Regions from separate parts of the Selenihalanaerobacter shriftii genome, predicted to be linked through region 2. Evidence: riboswitches for the same ligand, from Rfam matches in the RefSeq annotation. Region 2 holds a riboswitch; each other region holds the start of a gene.
The links. A riboswitch is a leader RNA that binds a small molecule or an ion and turns the genes downstream of it on or off. The one in region 2 is predicted to bind cyclic di-GMP.

Region 1 (5,226 bases), on a different contig from region 2:
ATTAAAGTAGTAAAATTAAAACATATAACAGTTAGAGAGGTATTTGATATCTTACCTTCATTTTTAAAATCCTATGTTAAAGGAAGTCCTAGGAGCAATGTATTAACAATTCATGCACCTGTCAGAGAACAAAAACGAATATATGAGTTGATTGATGCAATAGACAAGCCTCAACAGCAAGTTGAGATTAAGGTAGTTGTTACTGAAATTGATTCTAAAAAAGTAAAAGAAATAGGTACTAAATTGTTAAGCTATAATAAGGGAGAACAAGGTATTAAAAGAGGTAAATATGACTCAGTAGATGATTTATTAGTACTAGAAACTGATCATTATGGAAAATTATTGACTGAACTAAGGGTTTTAGAAGAAGAAGAGAAAGCTAAAATTAAAGCAAACCCTCGAGTCTTAGTAGCTGATGGAGAGACTGCAGAATTATTTGTAGGAGACCAAGAAACACTCTTAATTACTCCAGAGGATGATGATATTACATCTCGAACTGAAGAGATCGAAGTAGGAGTTAAATTAAGGGCAACTGCTGATATTATAGGAGAAGACAAGATAGTACTTAATATTACTCCACAGATTAGTCATTTTGTGAATGAGGTTCGGCCAGATATTCTTGTTAAGAAGAACTCTGTTTCTACTACTCTTAGGCTTAAAAGTGGACAGACAGCTGTTGTAGCCGGTATGACTATGCAGAACGATTATTCACAAGATAAAAAAGTGCCAGTATTAGGAGATGTACCGCTTGTAAGGTGGTTCTTTAAGAATAAGAAAGAGCGCAAGACTGATAGAGAATTATTAGTATTTGTAACTCCTGTGATTAAGTAGGAGAGGGAGGAATTTAGTTTGCGAAAATTTCTAATCGTCATTGTACTTATTTCAAGTTTGTTTATGGCTAATTTGAATGTTGAAGCTCTTGAAGACTTACGCTCACCGATTAAAGCTAATTCTGCAAAGGAACCACTTATTGAATATACTCTTAATTTTATAGAATTAGATTCTAAAGTGTTAAATAATATTGAAGCTAGTCTTAAAACGACTGATTCAGATAAAACTAAAGATCAAGAATGGAAGATTATGACCAGTGATACTGTTTTAAAAGCAGTAAAGGATAACTCTGCTGTTGAGATTACAGGAGGATTAGATATAGAAAGAGCAAAGGTAAGATATAATTCAAGCTTAACAACACTAGGTAAGAATCCAGTAGCTGTGAGGTTAAAAGAAAAAATAATTAAGGCTGATGAAGAGAATGATTATGAACAGGAAAATGTATTTCTTGAAATTAAATTAAAGCCAAATAGAATTAGACTGAATGATTATCAGGTGCTTACTGAAGGAACGCTAAAGTATAAAGGTAAATCAGGAGTAATAATCGAAGAAGAGTTTAATAATTGGATAGGAGAATCTGCAAAAGCTCCTGTAGCTATTTTGGCGAATGAAATACAGAGTGACACAACTAAACATAAGGAGTATTTCGCTGTTTATGTAACTACTAAGGTCATATCGCAAAAAGATTTATCAAAGAAATCTCCTTTGCTTTCTATGGGGAATATTAAAGGAATGAATAAATTATTCTCTAGAGAGACTAAAGTTAATAAACCATATAAAAGAATGGGAGTTTATTTTAGCGATCAAGGAGGAAGATTAAAGTATAAAGAATGGATGCCAAATGGTAATCTTGCCTGTGCAGATCTTAATTATTATGATGGTGAATTTAGATATAAAGCCGGGATAGATTTTTCTATGAATCAGAGTGGATTATTCTTAGCTAGTCATATAAAGAATAAAGGGATTGGGGAATCAGATCCTCATTTATATTTAGGAATTGCTGATCAAGTAACTTGGAAGAATAATATTGATTTTAAAGTACATTATTTACCTATTATATATAGTAAATCTAACATAGAGACATCTCTTTCATACATAGAAACGGTGGTAAAGCTTAGACAACCAAGCTGGAATATTTGGTATAAAAACATCAATATGGAGAGTAATAAATCAGCTGAAGCTAGCATAACATATAGAGTGTCTTCAAACTTAGATATGCAGATACTGTGGGAAGAAATAGAAGAAGACGAAAGAATTTATTTAGGATTTATTTTCTAATTGCATTGAATTAATTAACACTATATGCTATAATTGTAAATATAATACAATTGTGCAGTGAATCACAAATTTATAATCCACATTATAAATGATTAGATAGTGGTATAACTAAAATTAATGGAAGTATTTAGTTAAAGAACAAAATAATTTTAATAAGTAAGTGGGGAATAACATAATGTTAATAGGGATATTAATGAATTCTGTATTTAAAAAAGATAAAGTAAAATTGCTTTTGATACTATTCTTTTTGGGAATGTATATCCTTTGCACATCACCAGTTAATGCAGCAGCAGATATTAGAGTTACTTCTCAACAGATCAGATTTGATGTTAAGACTAAGCCGACTGCTGATATCAGTGCTAATCATAAGATAAGATTTGAAAGAAGGAAGGAGAGAAAATTTGATTCAAAATCAATATATTATATCGTTAATGAGCTCCAAGACAATAGGGGAAATTCAATTTCGCCTAAATATTTGCGTGCCAAAATGTCAGGATGGTCTGATTATCATGCCTTAGATAACTTTATTAAATTCTTAGATGATGATGACTTAAAGTCAACAGTTAAATTCAAGTTAGCTAAGGAAGCCTGGTGGAAGGTACCGAGTGGGACCTATAAAGGATGGCTAGAATCAGGAAAGTCACCGGCAATTAGAGTCATAGTACATATAAGGTCTTATACAAATGTGAGTGTATATCCAGATAATGTTGAAATTAATGCTACTAGCGGGCCTGGAATCTATAAACCAGAGGAGAAGGCAAGGCTAAAAGTTGAAGCAAATCATCATAATTGGCTTCTTAATATAAATACTGAACCTTTAATTTATCAAGGTGATAGTGATGATGAGGCCAAGATTTTGCCTAAAAATATTCTGTTAGCATTAGGAGATTCAGAATATTCTTATAATAAAATGGACGAAAAAATGATAATTAATGGTAGCAATTACAGACGAGGGATTAATACAGATATTTCTTTGAAGGTAAAAGTAGGTTGGAAGCATACTGCTGGTACATATAAAGGGAAGATCAATTTTACACTGACAAATAGATAATTATATTTAAAATTTTTGATATTAAAAGTTTAATAGGTTTTCGTAATTAGTAAGGAGTCTTTATTCTCAATAATTACGAGGTAATATTAATTAGGAGGTGATATTTGCTTAAAGGGGAGTAGTAAAGGGACTGTTTTAATATCAGGTCGTGTTGGTAAGGACATAAAATATAAGAACGTATAAACTTCTTACTCATTGGAAGCTAAGACTTGTCATTCCTTAACTGGTCATCAATGGAGTGATAGTGAGCTAGTGATGAAACCGGCCAAGAGTAAAACGAGCGATCGAGGAGGCGAAGAAGTGTTATCCTTTAACTGGTCACCAATAGGGTAGCAGGGAGCCAATGGTGAACCCGGCCGCGAGTAATTTATAACCAATGAGGAGGAGAAAATTAATGAAAAAATTAATGATTTTCGGATTAGCGATGATGTTGGTATTTGGTATGAGTGTGGTTTCTATGGCGGCTGAACAGTTAGATAAAAGTGTACTTGGAGTTGACTTAACAGTTGAGGAATATGCAGAGATTGGTTTTGATGAGGCTAGTTATAATTTTACTTTTTTAGCTCCGAATGTAGATAATAATGGTGATGGACCAAGTCATTTCTTTCCGTTTAATGTTAAGTCTAATACTCCTGTAACTATAACTGCAACAGAAGGGTTGACTTCGTTACTTCAAGGAATGGTTCCTGAAGGTAAAGTATGGACTGGTGGCGATAGAGGAGATACTATAGTCTCACCATATATGACATTTGCTGATGAGAATCAAAACTTTCAAAATGGAAATGACTCTTTTGTAAAGTCTGGAGCAAATGATGGTGATGGTTGGACTAGTAAATTAAATTCTGATGCAGGTAACAATAATTATACTCTTTATTTAGGTGCTCAATGGTTCACAGATAAAGACTGGTGGGAATTAGAGGCAACAGATGGTGACAAAGAATTTAATCTTCAATTGACAGTAGCAGCTCCACAAACTTTATAAATATTAGATATATTAAGAAGGCGAGACTAAAATCTCGCCTTTCTTTTAATATAAATGATATTATCAGCAAGTGAATAAATTAAAATTCAAATAAGATATAATTTAACTAATGACATTATTAGCTTTTAAGTTTAATGTAAAGGTTTACATTTAGCATTAGTATTTAAATTAATAGCTGAATAGTTAGTAATAATATTAATTTGTATTATTAATAAAATATATGACAATATTTTAACTAACAATTTATGTAAGTTTTTAAGATTATAATGAATAATAATTAACTCAAACAAAATTTTATTTATAGCTTTATATGATAAGTAAATAACATAATAGAGTTAAGATAATTATAGGCTATAAGGTAGGGGGAGATAATTATGGATATTAGTTCAGTTTATATGAAATTGAAAGAAAAATCAGAGCATGTTTTAATGCTAAAAATAATAATTATAATTATTACTATTTTAATATTTACTCAAAATGGCTTAGCTGTTGGTGTAAAACCTTTAGTAATTGATTTGAGTATGCAACCTGGTGATATTAAAGAATTCACCTTAAATCTTACTCCTAGTGGTAGTGAAGAATTAGTTAAACTTTCATTATATCAGCCAGTACAACTTACTAACGGTAGTCTTACTTATCAAAAATCTGATACAGAATCTTTTTTAGCTGCTAAGTGGGTAGAGTTAGAGAATGATGAAGTAAAAATTTATCCTGGTCAGCAACAAACTGTTTCTGGTAGAGTAAAAGTACCTTTTAATGCTGGAGGCTCTCATACAGTAGTAATCATGGTAGAACCACAAAAAACTACTCAGAAAAAGAATGGAATTAGATTTATGGTTCGTTATGCAGTTCGCCTTAATATTAGAGTAGACAGGCCTGGGTTACGATCAGATGCAAAGCTAAAGGATTTAAAGCTGACTTCTGGAAAAGAAGGAGAGCCAATTGTCAAAGCAAGACTAAAGAATCCATCAGCCTGGGACTATTTAGTCCTAGGTGAAGCTACTATTCGTGATTCTAAGCGCCGCTTAGTAGAAAGAATAACTTTAGAGAGTAAGTCTAGTCGTAAAAATAGTCAGACTAGAAT
Region 2 (5,226 bases):
AAAGGCAAGAAAGCAGATGAATATATAATTAGGATAAACTATTACCGCCAAGCTATTAATCTATATAAAGGTGACTTATTACCAGGTGATTTATATCAAGATTGGATTACTAAAGAAAGAGAAAGATTCATGAGTTTATTTTTAGATATGGCTGATGAATTATTAATATATTATTATCAGAATAGGGAATATGAAAAATGTATTAAATTAACAGATAGAATGTTAGAGATTAATAAACACTTTGAACAGGCATATTTTTATAAAATGAAAAGCTATAATCAAATGGGGCAACGGTCTTTTGCAATTAAAGCTTATCAGAGTTGTAAAAAAGTTTTAAATGAGGAATTAAAGATTAATCCTAATTCTAGGATAGAAGAGTATTATAGGTCAATAACTTTATAGTTTGAATATATTAAAGGAGTCATCTTATTAATAAGATGACTCCTTTAATTATTTATTTAGGTATGTAAGTACATTGTAAGTGAGATGTAATCAGTTAGAAAGGTTAATATGTTAAAATATAGTAGAATAAGAATTATATTAAAGGAATTGGAATAATAAATGAAGAATAAAAAACTATTTGTCATTTATATATATAGGCTAAAAAGATTTTGAAAGGAGAAATGGTTTGAAACCAAATAGTAGTGAACTTAATGAACTGAATATGACACTAAATAAAAAATTAGTAAAATTATCTAAGTTAGTTGAAGTAAAGAATGATTTAGTAAATAAAGAAATCATAAATTTGAGCAAAGAAATAGATAAAATAGTATTAAAGATACTTAATAAAGAAGGAAAAAAGAGATAATAGTCGAAATAACTAATATAATATACAAGAAATATACTTTATATATAAATGCATACATAATAAGCTTATTAGCGACAAATTTTTTGTATAAACTTATATAATTTATAACTACATAATATTTTATAGGATGTTTTTTATATGATATTGCATGTGCGACAACTCACAAGATTAATAATTAAAATTTTCCGTGAGAAAGGCATACCTTTTGTAAAGAAAGGGACGCAAAGCTATGAGTCTAAGGTATAGTTGATTTTATACTAAGACTGTCTGGCTTCCATGGGATAGGTGTAACAACAAACCTTATCCCTAATTAGGGATAAGGTTTGTTGTTTTTGGCTTTTATCATATATATTTAGAGATTTAAATTAGTTAGGGAGGTGATAGCTTGGCTAAATCTAGTCAGGTATTTCAAAACATAATAGATGACTTAAATTATAGTTTGAAGCACAACATAGAATCTTTAGAAGATATCATTGATAAGACTGAAGACTTCTATGGATTGATTTCAAACCGATTACCTGAGATTGAAGAGAATATAGATGAAACTATTGAGGAAACTAAATTATTAATTAATTATTTTATAGAAACTGATGAACCTGAATCTGAAATCGATACTAACTTTCAAATGAATGAGGTGTTAGAAAACTTAGAAGAGAAGATTCATCAGGTCTATGATTCATTATCAGCTAGAGATAAAGTATCTGAGATATTAGATGATTTTATAATGGATAATGATGAAGAAGAAGCTCAATTCATGGAAGTATTAAATTTAATTGAAGAGTTAGAAGAAGTATTAAGTGAGCTAGAAGACCTTTCAATTAATGCTATTATAGTTTCAGCTAAGGCTGGCAAAGATGGGGCAGGCTTTAGAGTGATCTCTAATGAGATTAATCGTTTAGCTGCTAATATTAAAGATAAGTATGAATTTATTGAAGAGAGTATATTAACTTTACAGAAGTGGTATCAAGGGTTTACAGGTGATTTAAATGAGTTAGGAACAATTGAAGAAAATATTTCATCTAATTACCGAATGGAAATTAAAGAGATATTTGAAGATATATTAGATTCATTACAGACTATTGCAGATATGTTAAAGGACTTTATGGGACATATTCAACAATCTGTAGAACCTATCTACGATATTATTATTCTAGCTCAAAATCAAGATATAATTAGACAGAATTTAGAGAACTTAATTGAAATTATGTTAAGTACTCAACAAGAGATTAAGGATTTTGAGGTAGCTAATAGTGAAGAGGAAGTTATTTTAAACAAGTTAGTCTTTATTACTGAAGTGTTAAATTTATCTAAAAAATTAATGAATAACATTTTGAAGCAATTACACGATTCATTATTCACGATTCAAGAAGAGTTTACTCAGATGAGTTCTGATTTGAATGAGATTAGAGAGGATGGGGAGCAGTTAAGTCTCTTTTTTGCTGGAGGTTCTAATGGATCTGGATCGACAGATAAGGTTAGTTTAGAATTGATTTATCAAAGATTAATTGATTTTATTCCTAAATTAACAAGTGAATTAGAGGGAATAGAAGATAGATATTCCCATTTAATCAGTGATAAAGCAGTGTTTTATGAAAATATGAATAAGATTCAAGATCAATTCTCAGATATTAGTGGGGTTGCAGGTCAATTTAATAAGATTAAACTTTTGGCTAAGATTGAATTTACCCGGATGTTAGGTACTAAGAAAGATTTTGCCAAAGATATTGAATCAGCAATTAAAGATTTCATTGACTCTAGTAAATATAATCAACAGGCATATAATGACTTAAAAGAAAATTTAGAGACTAATTACAGTCAGTTTATAGATATATCGGTAGAAGTTAAAAATAAGATTAATCAATCTACCCAAACTATTGCAGATTCAGAAGAAAAATTATTATTAACTAAGCAGTTAATTAAGGAAGCTATTCAAGCTTTACAGCAATCTATTGATGGTTTAGTCTGTGAAATAGAGACAGTTAATCAGCAGATAGATGAATGCTACACTTTACAAGATCAAGGAGAAGAAATTATTGATTCTTTAGAAGAGTTTGAGTGTAAAGCTTTACAATTAAAAGAAGATTATTTAACAAAAATAGGTCAAGATGATTGGGTAGGACATAATGAAAGACTACAGGAGTTAATGAATGAATTTACTAGTTATTTAGAACGAAAGACAGCTCAGGAGGAAATTACTGATTTAGAGATAGATGTAGGTAGTGAAGGAGGAGAACTAACATTATTTTAAGAGAGGAGGTAGGATTAATGAGAGTTAAGGAATCACAGGATGAGGTAATGATTTACATAGAAAGTAAGAATATAGATATTACTAATTCTAAACAATTAAAAGAGAAGATATTTTCATTTATTGACCAAGGGATTAAAGAAATCATTCTAGATTTTTCTGAAGTGCAGATGATTGATAGTTCTGGTATAGGGAAATTATTATTAAGCCAAAAAAGATTGAGTGAGGTTAATAGTAAATTATCTTTAGTTAATATTAAAAGTGATTATATAGAAAAAATTATTAAGTTAATTCATCTAGATGAAGTTATTGAGGTGAAGGAGGGATAATATGGTTGCTGATTCAGCAATAGAACTACAGATTCCGGAAGAGTTAACTATCTATACTGTACAATCTTTTAAAGATAAGATTCTAGGCAGATTAGATATTAAAGAAGATTTAATTTTAAATTGTCAAGATATGAATATTATTGATGGAGCAGGTATTCAATTATTATTATCTTTAGAAAAGACAGCTTTAAATGAAGAATTTAATATATTCTTTAAGAGTCCTACAGACAGTTTTAAAGAGAGCTTAAAGTTAGCAGGAGTTAGTGAACTATTCAATGTAATTGAGGAGGAAGTGAATGATGGGCAAGAAGATATTAATTGTTGATGATTCAAGAACTGTTCGTTCTTCAGTTAAGTATACTTTAAAAAAAGAAGGGTATGAAGTTATCGTAGCTAAAAATGGAGAAGATGGTTTACAAAAGTTAAAAGAGAATGATTCACCTACTGAAAGGCCAAAAATGATTATTACGGATGTTAATATGCCAAAAATGGATGGTATTACTTTTGTACAGGAAGTTAAAAAGGATAGCAAGTTTAAATTTATTCCTACTTTAATTTTAACTACAGAGTCACAGGCAGAAATGAAGAAGAAAGGTAAAAAAGCAGGAGCAGCTGGATGGTTAGTGAAACCGTTTGAGCCGGAGCAGTTAATTAGTGTAGCCAAGAAATTTATTAGATAAGAAAGCTAGATAGAAAGGAGGGGCAAGATGAGCGATGAGAATTTAATTAATATTTTTATTGAAGAGGCAGAAGAGCTTCTAGCTAATTTAGAGATTGATTTATTACAATTGGAATCTGAGCCAAATAATCATGATTTAATCAATAGAATATTTAGAGCAATGCATACTCTTAAGGGGAGTGCTAGCTTGACTGGATTAGATCAAATAGCAGATTTTGTTCATCATGCTGAAGACTTATTAGACAGACTCAGGAATGGTTCTTTAAATATTAATTCAGAGATAATTAATTTGCTTTTAGAAAGTCGAGATTTAGTTGAAGATATGGTAAAGTCTATTATTGAACCGAAATACGAATTTGATGTAGCAAACGTACAAGAGGTAAGTAAATCATTACAATATTTTTTAGGTATTGATGATGAGGATGAAGTAGTATCTCATGCCAAAGTAAAAGGTAGCAGCATAGATGAAGAAAGAGTTTATAAAATAAGTCTTGATTTTAATTCTAACTTATTCGTAACAGGGACTGATAATTTATTATTAATTAGGGAATTAAGTGATTTAGGAGAAGTTCTTGATAGAAATATTAATCTAACTAAGATTCCTGATATTTATAATCTTGATCCAGAAGAGTGTTATATAAAACTAACGTTACTAATTAAGACTAAAGAGCCTATTGAAAAAATTAATGATGTATTTATCTTTATTGAGTTTGATAATAAGATAGAGATAGAAGATATTACTGAAAATTTCACTCAAGGTTTAGATTTAACTTTAGCTGATAAAAAGACTGGAGAAATATTAGTAGAGAAAGGGATTTTAGAGGAAGAAGATATTCAAGAGGCATTAGCTAAACAGAAAAAAATTGGAGATGTTTTAGCAGAGGACGGTAAAGTCAATAAAAAACAAGTAGAGAGTATAGTTAAAGAGCAACAAAAAAGTCGAGAAATTAAAGCTAAGAGTACAGTTAAGGTTGATACTGATAAATTAGAAGCATTAATGAATTCTATGGCAGAATTGATCATTTCTCAAGCTAAAGTAAGAGAGTTAGCATTAAAGAATAATGTAAATTCTAATATGAAATTAGTAACCTCTTTAGATGAGATGGATAAACGAATTCATAATTTACAAGAAGAGATTATGAAAGCAAGGATGGTTCCAATCGGA
Region 3 (5,226 bases), on a different contig from region 2:
TGTCACAGATAGGAGGTTAATTTATGACTGAAAATAGTCAAGAGTTTACTCATTTTAATGAAGCTGGTAGAGCTAAAATGGTTGACGTTAGTAAGAAGCCATTAACAGAGAGGAAAGCTATTGCTGAAGGTAAAGTTTATACTAGTTTTGAGACTATTAATCGGATTCAGGAAGCCAAGATTGAGAAAGGTGATGTATTAGGTGTGGCCCAGATTGCTGGTATTATGAATGCGAAAAAGACTAGTGATATTATCCCGATGTGTCATCCACTAAATTTGACTGGGGTTGATTTAGATTTTGAGATTAATGTTAAAGATAATTATATTAGAATTGTAGCTGAAGTGAAGATAAGTTCACAGACAGGAGTTGAGATAGAAGCTTTAACCGCAGTTTCAACGGCTGCTTTAACTATTTATGATATGTGTAAGGCGGTAGATAAAGGAATGGAGATTGATGAAATTAGGTTATTAAAGAAGACTGGTGGGCAGAGTGGTGAGTTTGTTAGAGAAACTGAATAAAATTAAGGAGTGATGTTGATGGCAGAAATTTTTGCAGTGTCAATTAGCGAGAACAAAGGAGAACAAAAGACTAATAAGGACTCTGTTACTTTAAAAGAGGATTATGGAATTATTGGTGATGCTCATGCTGGGGATTGGCATAGGCAGGTTAGTCTTTTAGCACAAGAAAGTATAGATAAGATGATAGAGAAAGGATTAGATGTAAGTGCAGGTGATTTTGCTGAAAATTTGACTACTAAAGGGATTGACTTACTTAGTTTAGAGATAGGTAGTCGAATTAGAATTAATAATGAAGTGGTACTTGAAATTACTCAACTGGGAAAAGAATGTCATGACCGTTGTGCTATCTATCACCAAGCAGGAGACTGTGTTATGCCTCGAGAAGGAATCTTTGCCAAAGTAATTCAAGGTGGTAAAGTACAGCCTAAGAATAAGATTGAAGTTATAAAAGAATAATTAAAAATAAAGTTAGAGATATAAAGAAAGGAGAAAAATAATGATTGATATTGATATAGCGTTAGAAAAGGTTTTGAATAGAGCTAAAATTAATGATAATGTTCGAGTACCTATTTTAGAATCTTTAGGCTTTGTAATTGCAGAAGAGATATATGCTAATGATACTATACCTCCATTTGATAAATCAGCAATGGATGGGTATGCAGTTAAATATATAGATACAATTGGGAGCACGAAAGTTGATCCAAACTTATTAAACTTAGTTGGTGAAGTTCCTGCTGGTCACCCTAGTGATTATCAGTTAAAGTCAGGGGAAGCATTAAAGATAATGACAGGGGCACCAATTCCTAAAGGGGCTGATGCTGTTTTAAGGAAGGAAAGGGCTCATCTAAAGGGGAATCAAATAGAGGTCTTAGTAGAGGTATCTAAAGGTAAAGATATTTGTCCTGCTGGTGAAGATGTAGAGAAAGGCGAGTTAATCTTTTCTCCTGGAACGAAGATAACACCAGCAGTAGTTGGCATGTTAGCAACATTAGGTTATGATGAAGTTACTGTCTATCGTCAGCCAGAAGTAGCAATCTTAGCAACTGGTGATGAACTGGTAGATATTAATGATGACTTAAAAGCAGGTAAGATTAGGAATAGTAACACCTATTCTATAGCAGCACAGGTTAAAACTTATGGTGGTAAGCCTAAAATTTTAGGTATCGGTAGAGATAAATTGACTAAACTGAAAGAAAAGATAAAATTAAGTTTAGAATCTGATATTTTAATTACTACTGGAGGAGTATCAGTTGGTGAATATGATCTTATACAGGATGTCTATAAAGAGTTAGGGATAGACATATTATTTAAAAAAGTAGCTATGAAGCCAGGAAAACCAGTAACATTTGGAGTTTATAACGATAAACCTGTTTTTGGGTTACCAGGCAATCCTGCGGCAGCAATGGTTGGATTTGAAATTTTTGTTAGACCGACATTACTAAAATTGATGGGGCAGCAAGATTTAAAATTTAAAAGGGTTACTGCAAAACTAAAAGAAAGTGTTGAGAAGAAAAAGGGAAGAAGACACTATCTTAGGACGATCCTTACTAGAAAGGATAATGAAAATTTTGTGAGTAAAGCAGGAACGCAAGGTTCTGGAGTGCTTCACACATTTGCTAATGCAAATAGTTTGGCAGTTGTTCCAAAGGATATAGAATATTTAGCAAAGGGAAGTGAAGTAGAAGTACTAACATTAGATAAGTGGTTTTAATTTTTAATTTAATCTAATATATTTTAAAGATGGAGGAATAATTATGTCAGATATACAGATGTCATTAGTTGAACACTTAACTGAATTAAGAAAAAAGTTGCTAATTTCTATTGGTGTTTTAGTTATCTTTTCAATAGGTAGCTATCTATTTGCAGAGCAGATAATAGATATATTAACTCATCCAGTTGGAAAAAAATTGGTCTATCTTACTCCTCCGGAAGCTTTTTTCACACAATTAAAAGTTTCTTTTTTCACAGGCTTTTTAGTAGCTCTACCAATTATTCTTTATCAATTTTGGAAGTTTATTTTACCGGGACTTAAAGGTAGCGAAAAGAAATCTTTATTGATATTAGTGCCTTTATCATATTTATTCTTTATAGGTGGAGCTGCTTTTGGATTTTTTGTAGTGATTCCTTTTGGTATTAAGTTCTTTTTAGGTTTCACATCTAATAATCTAGAAGCAATGTTTTCTTTAAGTAAGTATATTTCTTTTAGTTTTTGAGTTACCATTATTAATAACTCTATTAGTTAAATTAAATTTAATTACTTCTCAATTCTTAACTACTAATCGAAGATATGTAATAGTCAGTATTTTTGTTTTTGCTGCTATATTGACACCACCAGATATTATTTCACAAACTATGATGGCTTTACCATTAATTTTACTTTATGAGGGAAGTATTATTGTAGCTAAAATAATTGAATAAGATAAATAATAAATTTATTAAAGAATAAAGCCTGTGACTTTGATTAACATGAGGACACAGGCTGTTTTTTTATTATATTCTCTGGGATCCTTACTATTTAGAGTTCATTAGATTTGGCTGTTATTTAAATTTGATAATATAATGCTAGTGGATTACAAATACAATATTTTGTGATGATTGTCACAAAATATCCGGGACAAATATAACTTTATATTACAATTATTTTAAATTAAAAGGTATTACAGTAATAATAAGGAAATTATAATATAATAGATTAGAATCATAATTATGTACAATAAAATAGTATTTTAAATTTTAGAGGGCAAACCTGTTGAAAAGCAGGGACGCAAAGTTATGGGGCTAAATCCTTTAAAGGATTTAGCTTGCCAGACTGCATTTTAAGGCCCTTGAGGGGCCTTTTTTTATTTAAAAAGGAGGGGTAAGATGCGTTTAATTAATAAAGAAATGTTTGATATTGATGTCGAACGTACTTTGAAAAGCCGGCTATTATTGAAAACATTGATTTTTTCTGGAATATTGGGATTGATTGGTCTGTTATTACTAGGTGTCTTTACTTATAATACAGCGACAGATGGTCTTCAAAAATTATCTACTGAAAAATTAGAGACTATATCAAATGAGTTAAATTATTATTTTAATGAAGTTAATATGTCACAAGAAGAATTAATTAAGAATTTAGATGATCTTGATGCCAAGGAGAAGAAATACTTTCAAAATGGAACCGGACAGATTTATATAATAGATAAGCAAGGAAAAGTATTATATGGAAAATCCAGTGATAGCTTAAAACTTATTGATCATATTCAGGAAAATAAAACAAGCAGATTAGAATATGAGGTTAATAATAATAATATGATGGCCACTTATGAATATAATTCAGATTTAGGCTGGTATATAATAGTTGCAGATCAGATTAGTAATATGACACGGTTTAATAAAGATGTAGCTTGGACGATGATAATTACATGTCTTGTGGCTATGGCATTAATGGGGACAGGTGCTATTTTTGTAACTAATAATATTACAGGTCCTATTAATCAATTAGTAGATATTTTAAATAAGACAGAGCAGGGGGACTTGACTGCTCAAGTTAGCTTTGCTTATCGTGAAGATGAATTAGGAGTTTTAGGTACTACTTTTAATAATATGATTGATAAGCAGGGTGATATTATAAATCGAGTTAAGGTAGCAGCTCAAACAGTAAGTAGCTCTAGTGAGGATTTATCGACTACTATTGACGAATCAAATCAATATATTGGGACTACTACATCTAATATTACTGAGTTATCAGCTAGTATTGAAGAAATAGCATCAAACACTGAAATGGTTTCTTCATCAGCGGAAAGAATGAATACAACAGTTGATAATGGAAGCAAGTCTATTGAGCAAGCTGTTACTGAAATGGAGTCTATTCGCAATATGGTAGAGGAATCAGCAGGTATAATTGGGAATTTAGGTGAAAAGACAAAAGAGATTGAAAAAATTATAAATTTAATAAATAATATTGCAGAACAGACTAATTTATTAGCTTTAAATGCAACTATAGAAGCAGCTAGAGCAGGAGAACATGGTAGAGGATTTGCAGTGGTTGCAGAAGAGATTCAAAATTTGGCTGAAGAAACTTCTAATGCTACTAAAGATATAGCCCAATTAATTAGTGAAACACAAAAGGGTTCTGCGGAAGCAATAACAGCAATTGAAGAAGGAACGAAGGAAGTTGCAGTTGGAGAAGAAGTAATTACTAAAGCAGGTAATGCTTTTGAGGAGATAAATGAAGCCATAAGCGAAACAAGCTTTCAAATTAGAGATGCTAGTGCTGCGGCTCAACAAATGGCTGTTGGTGCTGATCAAGTAGTTGATTCTACTGAAAACATTGCTGATATGTCTGAAGAAATGAAAGAGACTTCTGAATCATTAGCTGAGGAAGCTACTGATTTAAAAGGGTTAGTTGATCAATTTAAAGTATAAGTTTTTTAGAAAATTCAAAACTTCTGTGATCAAAAAAAGTATATATTGTATTAATTTAGGATAAAAATGAGGAATTGTATTCTGGGTTAGAAGATTTGATTTTAGAAAGGAGATACTTGAAGATATGAAGTATAAAGAATATAAACGAAGTATAATTAGTGCAGTAATTACTTTCATTTTAATAATAGGCTTTAATGTTGTTCATTATTTTATTGCTGAAGAAGTTGAATTGATGGAAATATTACTTGAAATAGGTTTTGGTGTTGTATTAGGTGTAATAATTTGGTGGGGTAGTCTGCAA
Region 4 (5,226 bases), on a different contig from region 2:
TGTTGAATATGAGATGCTGTAACCTTTATATCCCTCCCCCTTAACTTAAGCAACCCTATTATTCTAAACGCGATGATTATATAATCTTGATTAGTGTAATGGCTTAAAAGAAAGCCCTAAAAAATAGGACTTAATAAATTATAAAAAATTAATATAAATTTATAAAGCAATATTAAAAATATCTTTATTGTCTAAAGCTTTAATAAACACCTTGACTAACTCAGGGTCAAATTGACTCCCAGCACAAGCCTTTAATTCACAAACTGCTTCATTTTTGGAAAATGGATTTCTATAAGGTCTTTTAGACGTCATCGCTTCAAACGCATCAGCAACAGCAATGATTCTTGCTATTATAGATAATTCACTTCCTTGGAGCTTATCAGGATAACCATTTCCGTTAAAATACTCATGATGATGGCGAACTCCCAATATTATTTCATCACTTAAATCGACTTGTTTTAATAAATTAGCTCCAATTATTGGATGCTTTTGTACTTCCTTATACTCCTGGTCAGTCAATGAAGTAGGTTTATTTAAAATATTATCAGAAATACCTACTTTCCCTATATCATGTAATAACGCAGCGTATCTTAAATTATACATAGACTTTTCATCTAAACCAAGCTCTATACCGATTGCTTTTGAATACATTGCCACATCTTTACTATGTTTTGAAGTATATAAATGTTTTAATTCAATTATCTTTGAAAAAGTATCGACTAAATTAGAGTTTGAGTCAACTACTAATTTACGTCTATTTAATATTAACTGGTTTTCAATAGCTTTAGTCGTAGATATTATTAACCCTAAACTATATGAATTAGAATTGGATAATGGAGTTATCAAGCTTAAAACTCCTTCAATCTGATTATCATCATTGTGTATTGGAGAGCCATAACAATTCCAATTATGAAATGATCTATTATAATGTTCTGGTCCTTCAATCTTGATTGGTTTTTGTAATCTAATACTACAATCAACACAGTTATTTCCCATTTCTACTTCCGAAACTTGTACCCCTTCAGTAATATCTAATTCATTTAAATGTTCCTGCATTTCTTGATTACCTGCTATTTCTATAAGATAACCTTCACTATCAGCTAATATTAATAATGATTTTGAATAATCTATTTGAGAAAATAACTGCTTCATTAAAGGCTTAGCAGCTTTAATTAATTCTCTATTATTATCCTTTAACCCATTTAGATCTTTAGTAAGTAACTGCTGTACATTTAACCCATCAATAGGAGCACCTAACTCCTCACACCGTTGCCATGCCTTTAAAACCGTCTCCCTAACCGTGATACTTACCTTCTGTCCTGATGTGAATTCTTTCCAAGCTAAAAATGTCCTCTTCAGATCATTACCATTCATAATACATTTCCCCTTAAACCTTTTTAAATTAAAAAACCCTATTCCTCATAGAAGAATAGGGCTATCCCTGATAACCTTTATTACCTTCGGTAGCTTAACGATCATAGCATGATATTATTAATAGTCAAATACCATACCTTAGATTTAGAGCTTTGCGACCTCACCTTTCAATAAGTGTGCCTTTTTCGAGGAAAAATGCTAATAATATTCTTTGTTTTTATAATAAACACAAAATTTAACTATTTACAACATATTATATCTTCTTCCATATTTAATGTCAAGGGGACATTTGTCCATAATATACTATAATATACCAGTATTCCAAATAGTTATTGTAAAAATCATACAATGAAATTAATCATTAAAATATATTTATTATTAATTAATTACCATACTGCTCATCTAAATATTCAACTATTCTACTAGAGTCATATACTACAGTCCCATCATTATCTTCTAAAACTGGTACTAGAATTTGACCAGTTAACTCTTTTACCTTTGTTCTCTTATCTCTATCTCTAGGAGTTTCTATAGTTTCATAATCTAACCCTAGCTCATCTAGTTTATTTCTCACCTTTATACAGAATGGACATGTTTCAAATTGATATAATTTCATCATCATTCCTCTCCTCCTTATGTAGTATAATTTAAATATCTTTTTTATTTTATTCCCTCTTTTATATAATACTATAAATTTTTTTAATCTCCTATTAAAAAACCAAAATATTAATATCTTATGATAAGAACACAAAAAGGTCATATTGAACAAATCATCTTATATATTAATCAGTTATTTTAAATATAATGCAGAAATTATACTATAATATTAACTATTATTTTCCATTGTATAATCATGTTTAATTTATAATCATGATTGACATTTAAATGTAACTATGCTATTATAAGTATAAAATATAAAACCCAAGTATTAGCTAGCTTTATAAACTACCTAATACTCGGGGAGCTATTAAATATATTTAGTTAACAACTTCTTCATTTCTAAGAGCTTTAATTAAAGAAACCATACCAAATATCATTACAAATACAAATGGAAAGGCAGCTGCTATCGAAGCTGTCTGTAACATAGATAAGCCACCAGCTAACATAAGTGCTAAAGCTAATGAGGATTGAATTGCCCCCCAAATTAATTTTCTTTTGGTAGTTGGGTTTAAATCTCCATTAGATGACATCATACCTAACACAAATGTAGCGGAATCAGCAGATGTAATGAAGAAAGTACAGAGTAAACAGATTGCTATAAATGATATTAAACTACCTAAAGGATAATTTTGCATAACAACGAAAAAAGCTGTTGGAGTTGATTCTATAGCTTTACTGGCAATTCCTGTCCCTAAATTAATACCTAGAGAACCGAATGTAGCAAACCAAATAAATGATGCTAGTGTAGGAGCTAATAGAACTCCTCCGACGAATTCTCTTATGGTCCTACCTCTTGAGATACGTGCTATAAAGGTGCCTACAAATGGAGCCCAAGCAATCCACCAAGCCCAATAAAAGATAGTCCAGCTGCCATACCAGCTACTATCACTAAATGCTCCAATTTGTAAACTATCTTTAATAAATGAATTTAAATAAGCACCTACCCCTTCAGTAAATGCATTGATAATCAATACGGTAGGACCAATAATAATTGCTGCCACTACTAAAAGAACAGCTAAGGTTATGTTCGTATTTGATAAAATCTTAATACCTTTATCTAATCCACTAACTGCTGAAATCATAAATAAAAGAGTTACTACAGCTACAATGATTATCTGTACTAAACCAGTCTCTGGTATACCAAACAAATGATTAAGTCCACTATTGATTTGTAAAGTACCTAAACCTAAAGAAGTTGCTACTCCTGCTACAGTTGCAAAGATAGCTAGAATATCAATAAACTTACCAATACTCCCTGAGGCTCTCTCCTCTCCAATTAACGGAATAAATATACTACTAGTCAACCCTGGCTTACCTTTTCTAAACTGCATATAAGCTAAAGCTAACGCAAAAACACTATAATTAGCCCAAGGGTGTAATCCCCAATGAAAAAAGGATTTTTTTATTGCAAAATTTGCAGCAGCTGTTGTTCCTCCTTGAGCACCTAAAGGCGCCATATAATGATTTAAAGGTTCTGCAACTCCCCAAAAAACAAGTCCAATTCCCATACCTGCACTAAATAACATAGCAAACCAAGAAATTATGCTATATTCAGGCTCTGCATCATCTGGCCCTAATTTAATACTGCCATATTTACTAAAAGCAATCCAGATCGAAAAAACCACAAATGAAAACATAGAAGTTAAATAAAACCAACCAAATTTACTTACTAAGAAGTTAAAGATTGAATTTGCCGTATTTTCAAAATTTTCTGGCATTAATAAACCCCAAAAGACTATAGCAAATACAATACCCAATGAAATATAAAATACTTGATTCGATTCTTTCTTATTATCTCCTAATCGATCAATATCTTCTTTTTGTACTGTCATGTAGATATTCCCCTCCTTGGTTTTACTGACTTCTCTACTTCTCTAACTGATAACAGTAACTAAATTTAAATTAATTAACACCCCCAGTTTAAACTTTAAAGTACTCCTAGTAATATATTATTATAAATGTGATTATTTGTCAACCATGTTTATTTATTAATTATGATTATTTAATAAACTTGATTATAGAGTATGTACATAATAAAAAACCTAAGACTCCAATAAGGAACCTTAGGCAATAAGTACATAATATAGGTATAGTTATTATAATTTATTGATCTTGATCATTTTTTCTCTTAGGACAGTGAGCTTTCTTTTCAAATCTTCTATTAATTCGAGAGGTATTCGGTTCAACTCCTTTTTCTCTAGCCATTTTTCGCAGAACTTGCATTATCTTTTTCATATTTATTCCTGAAGGACATTTTACTTCACATTTATCACAAGTTCCACACATCCAAATAGCTCTACTATTTAATACTTTATCTTCTAAACCATCAATTATTTGTTCAATTATCTGTCTAGGCGTATAGTCAAACCTATCACTCTCTTGACACATCCCCCCACACTTATAACATTGTAAACAATTACGTAATGTACTATTACTTCCTTCTTCTACTCGTTTTAATAAATTATTATTCATAGTATCGGTATCAAGTTTATATAACATTCTTTCTCCCCCCTCCCTTCTTTAAAATCAGGATCTGCTTCTTCTTTAATACTAGTTAACTTCATTTTTGGGTAGCTATCTTTACTCCTTCTAAAGGTCTTTCAACATTTTCTGCAATTCTATCTTTAAGTTTATATAATAAAGCACCTATATGAAAGATATCACTTTCACCTTTATACTCACGCCCCATCATATTTAGCATCATGTTAACACTTTCTCGCACTTCTTCATTCCCGTTCATGAAATGACCAAACTCATTTAAAAATGTCCAACAACCATTGCAGACTGCACAAATATCTAAGCCTTCTTCTTCAGCTAAAGAAATATTTCTAGCTACAGCCGGCATAGAAGCTGTCGGTGATGCCACATTAGCAAAGGTTACAAACCCTCCTCAACATGTTTGATCTTCAGATTCAACAAGTTCTACCCCTAACTTACTTAAGACATCCCGTGTACAAGATTCAATACAATACGTTATTTATTAATTCTCTTAAAGCCATTATTAAGACATTTCCCTCTACATCCTGTAGCAATAACTCTACCGGTTTGTGGATCTTCTAAAAAAGAATCTGAATACTTGCACTTATCACAATATTCCAGATTTAAGATATAATTAACTCCACCACATTCCGGACATAGATACTCTTTAACATTTGGAGGGGTTTTAGATTCACCTTCAACAATTACGTCAAT

Region 1: another riboswitch for cyclic di-GMP. It lies ahead of B5D41_RS01670 (hypothetical protein); the one in region 2 lies ahead of B5D41_RS03635 (methyl-accepting chemotaxis protein).
Region 3: another riboswitch for cyclic di-GMP. It lies ahead of B5D41_RS10295 (methyl-accepting chemotaxis protein); the one in region 2 lies ahead of B5D41_RS03635 (methyl-accepting chemotaxis protein).
Region 4: another riboswitch for cyclic di-GMP. It lies ahead of B5D41_RS03400 (HD domain-containing phosphohydrolase); the one in region 2 lies ahead of B5D41_RS03635 (methyl-accepting chemotaxis protein).

Annotation. Positions count from the first base shown of each region.
Region 1 is NZ_FUWM01000004.1:56,825-62,050, reverse strand. Features, by position in the region: gene B5D41_RS01685 (type II secretion system protein GspD) at 1-831, shown strand, start outside; gene B5D41_RS01680 (hypothetical protein) at 850-2,109, shown strand; gene B5D41_RS01675 (hypothetical protein) at 2,285-3,160, shown strand; cyclic di-GMP riboswitch class II at 3,349-3,435, shown strand; gene B5D41_RS01670 (hypothetical protein) at 3,555-4,142, shown strand; gene B5D41_RS01665 (COG1470 family protein) at 4,517-5,226, shown strand, end outside.
Region 2 is NZ_FUWM01000006.1:45,565-50,790, reverse strand. Features, by position in the region: gene B5D41_RS03645 (AfsR/SARP family transcriptional regulator) at 1-402, shown strand, start outside; gene B5D41_RS03640 (hypothetical protein) at 629-808, shown strand; cyclic di-GMP riboswitch class I at 994-1,087, shown strand; gene B5D41_RS03635 (methyl-accepting chemotaxis protein) at 1,194-3,056, shown strand; gene B5D41_RS03630 (STAS domain-containing protein) at 3,074-3,382, shown strand; gene B5D41_RS03625 (STAS domain-containing protein) at 3,384-3,707, shown strand; gene B5D41_RS03620 (response regulator) at 3,682-4,062, shown strand; gene B5D41_RS03615 (chemotaxis protein CheA) at 4,090-5,226, shown strand, end outside.
Region 3 is NZ_FUWM01000018.1:36,512-41,737, reverse strand. Features, by position in the region: gene moaA (GTP 3',8-cyclase MoaA) at 1-20, shown strand, start outside; gene moaC (cyclic pyranopterin monophosphate synthase MoaC) at 24-518, shown strand; gene B5D41_RS10310 (MOSC domain-containing protein) at 534-974, shown strand; gene B5D41_RS10305 (molybdopterin molybdotransferase MoeA) at 1,015-2,229, shown strand; partial or broken gene tatC (twin-arginine translocase subunit TatC) at 2,273-2,936, shown strand; cyclic di-GMP riboswitch class I at 3,248-3,335, shown strand; gene B5D41_RS10295 (methyl-accepting chemotaxis protein) at 3,381-4,925, shown strand; gene B5D41_RS10290 (sensor domain-containing protein) at 5,050-5,226, shown strand, end outside.
Region 4 is NZ_FUWM01000005.1:199,500-204,725, reverse strand. Features, by position in the region: gene B5D41_RS03400 (HD domain-containing phosphohydrolase) at 160-1,374, opposite strand; cyclic di-GMP riboswitch class I at 1,460-1,565, opposite strand; gene B5D41_RS03395 (glutathione S-transferase family protein) at 1,757-1,993, opposite strand; gene B5D41_RS03390 (glycine betaine uptake BCCT transporter) at 2,352-3,866, opposite strand; gene B5D41_RS03385 (4Fe-4S dicluster domain-containing protein) at 4,138-4,533, opposite strand; gene B5D41_RS03380 (hypothetical protein) at 4,595-4,900, opposite strand; gene B5D41_RS03375 (hypothetical protein) at 5,008-5,226, opposite strand, start outside.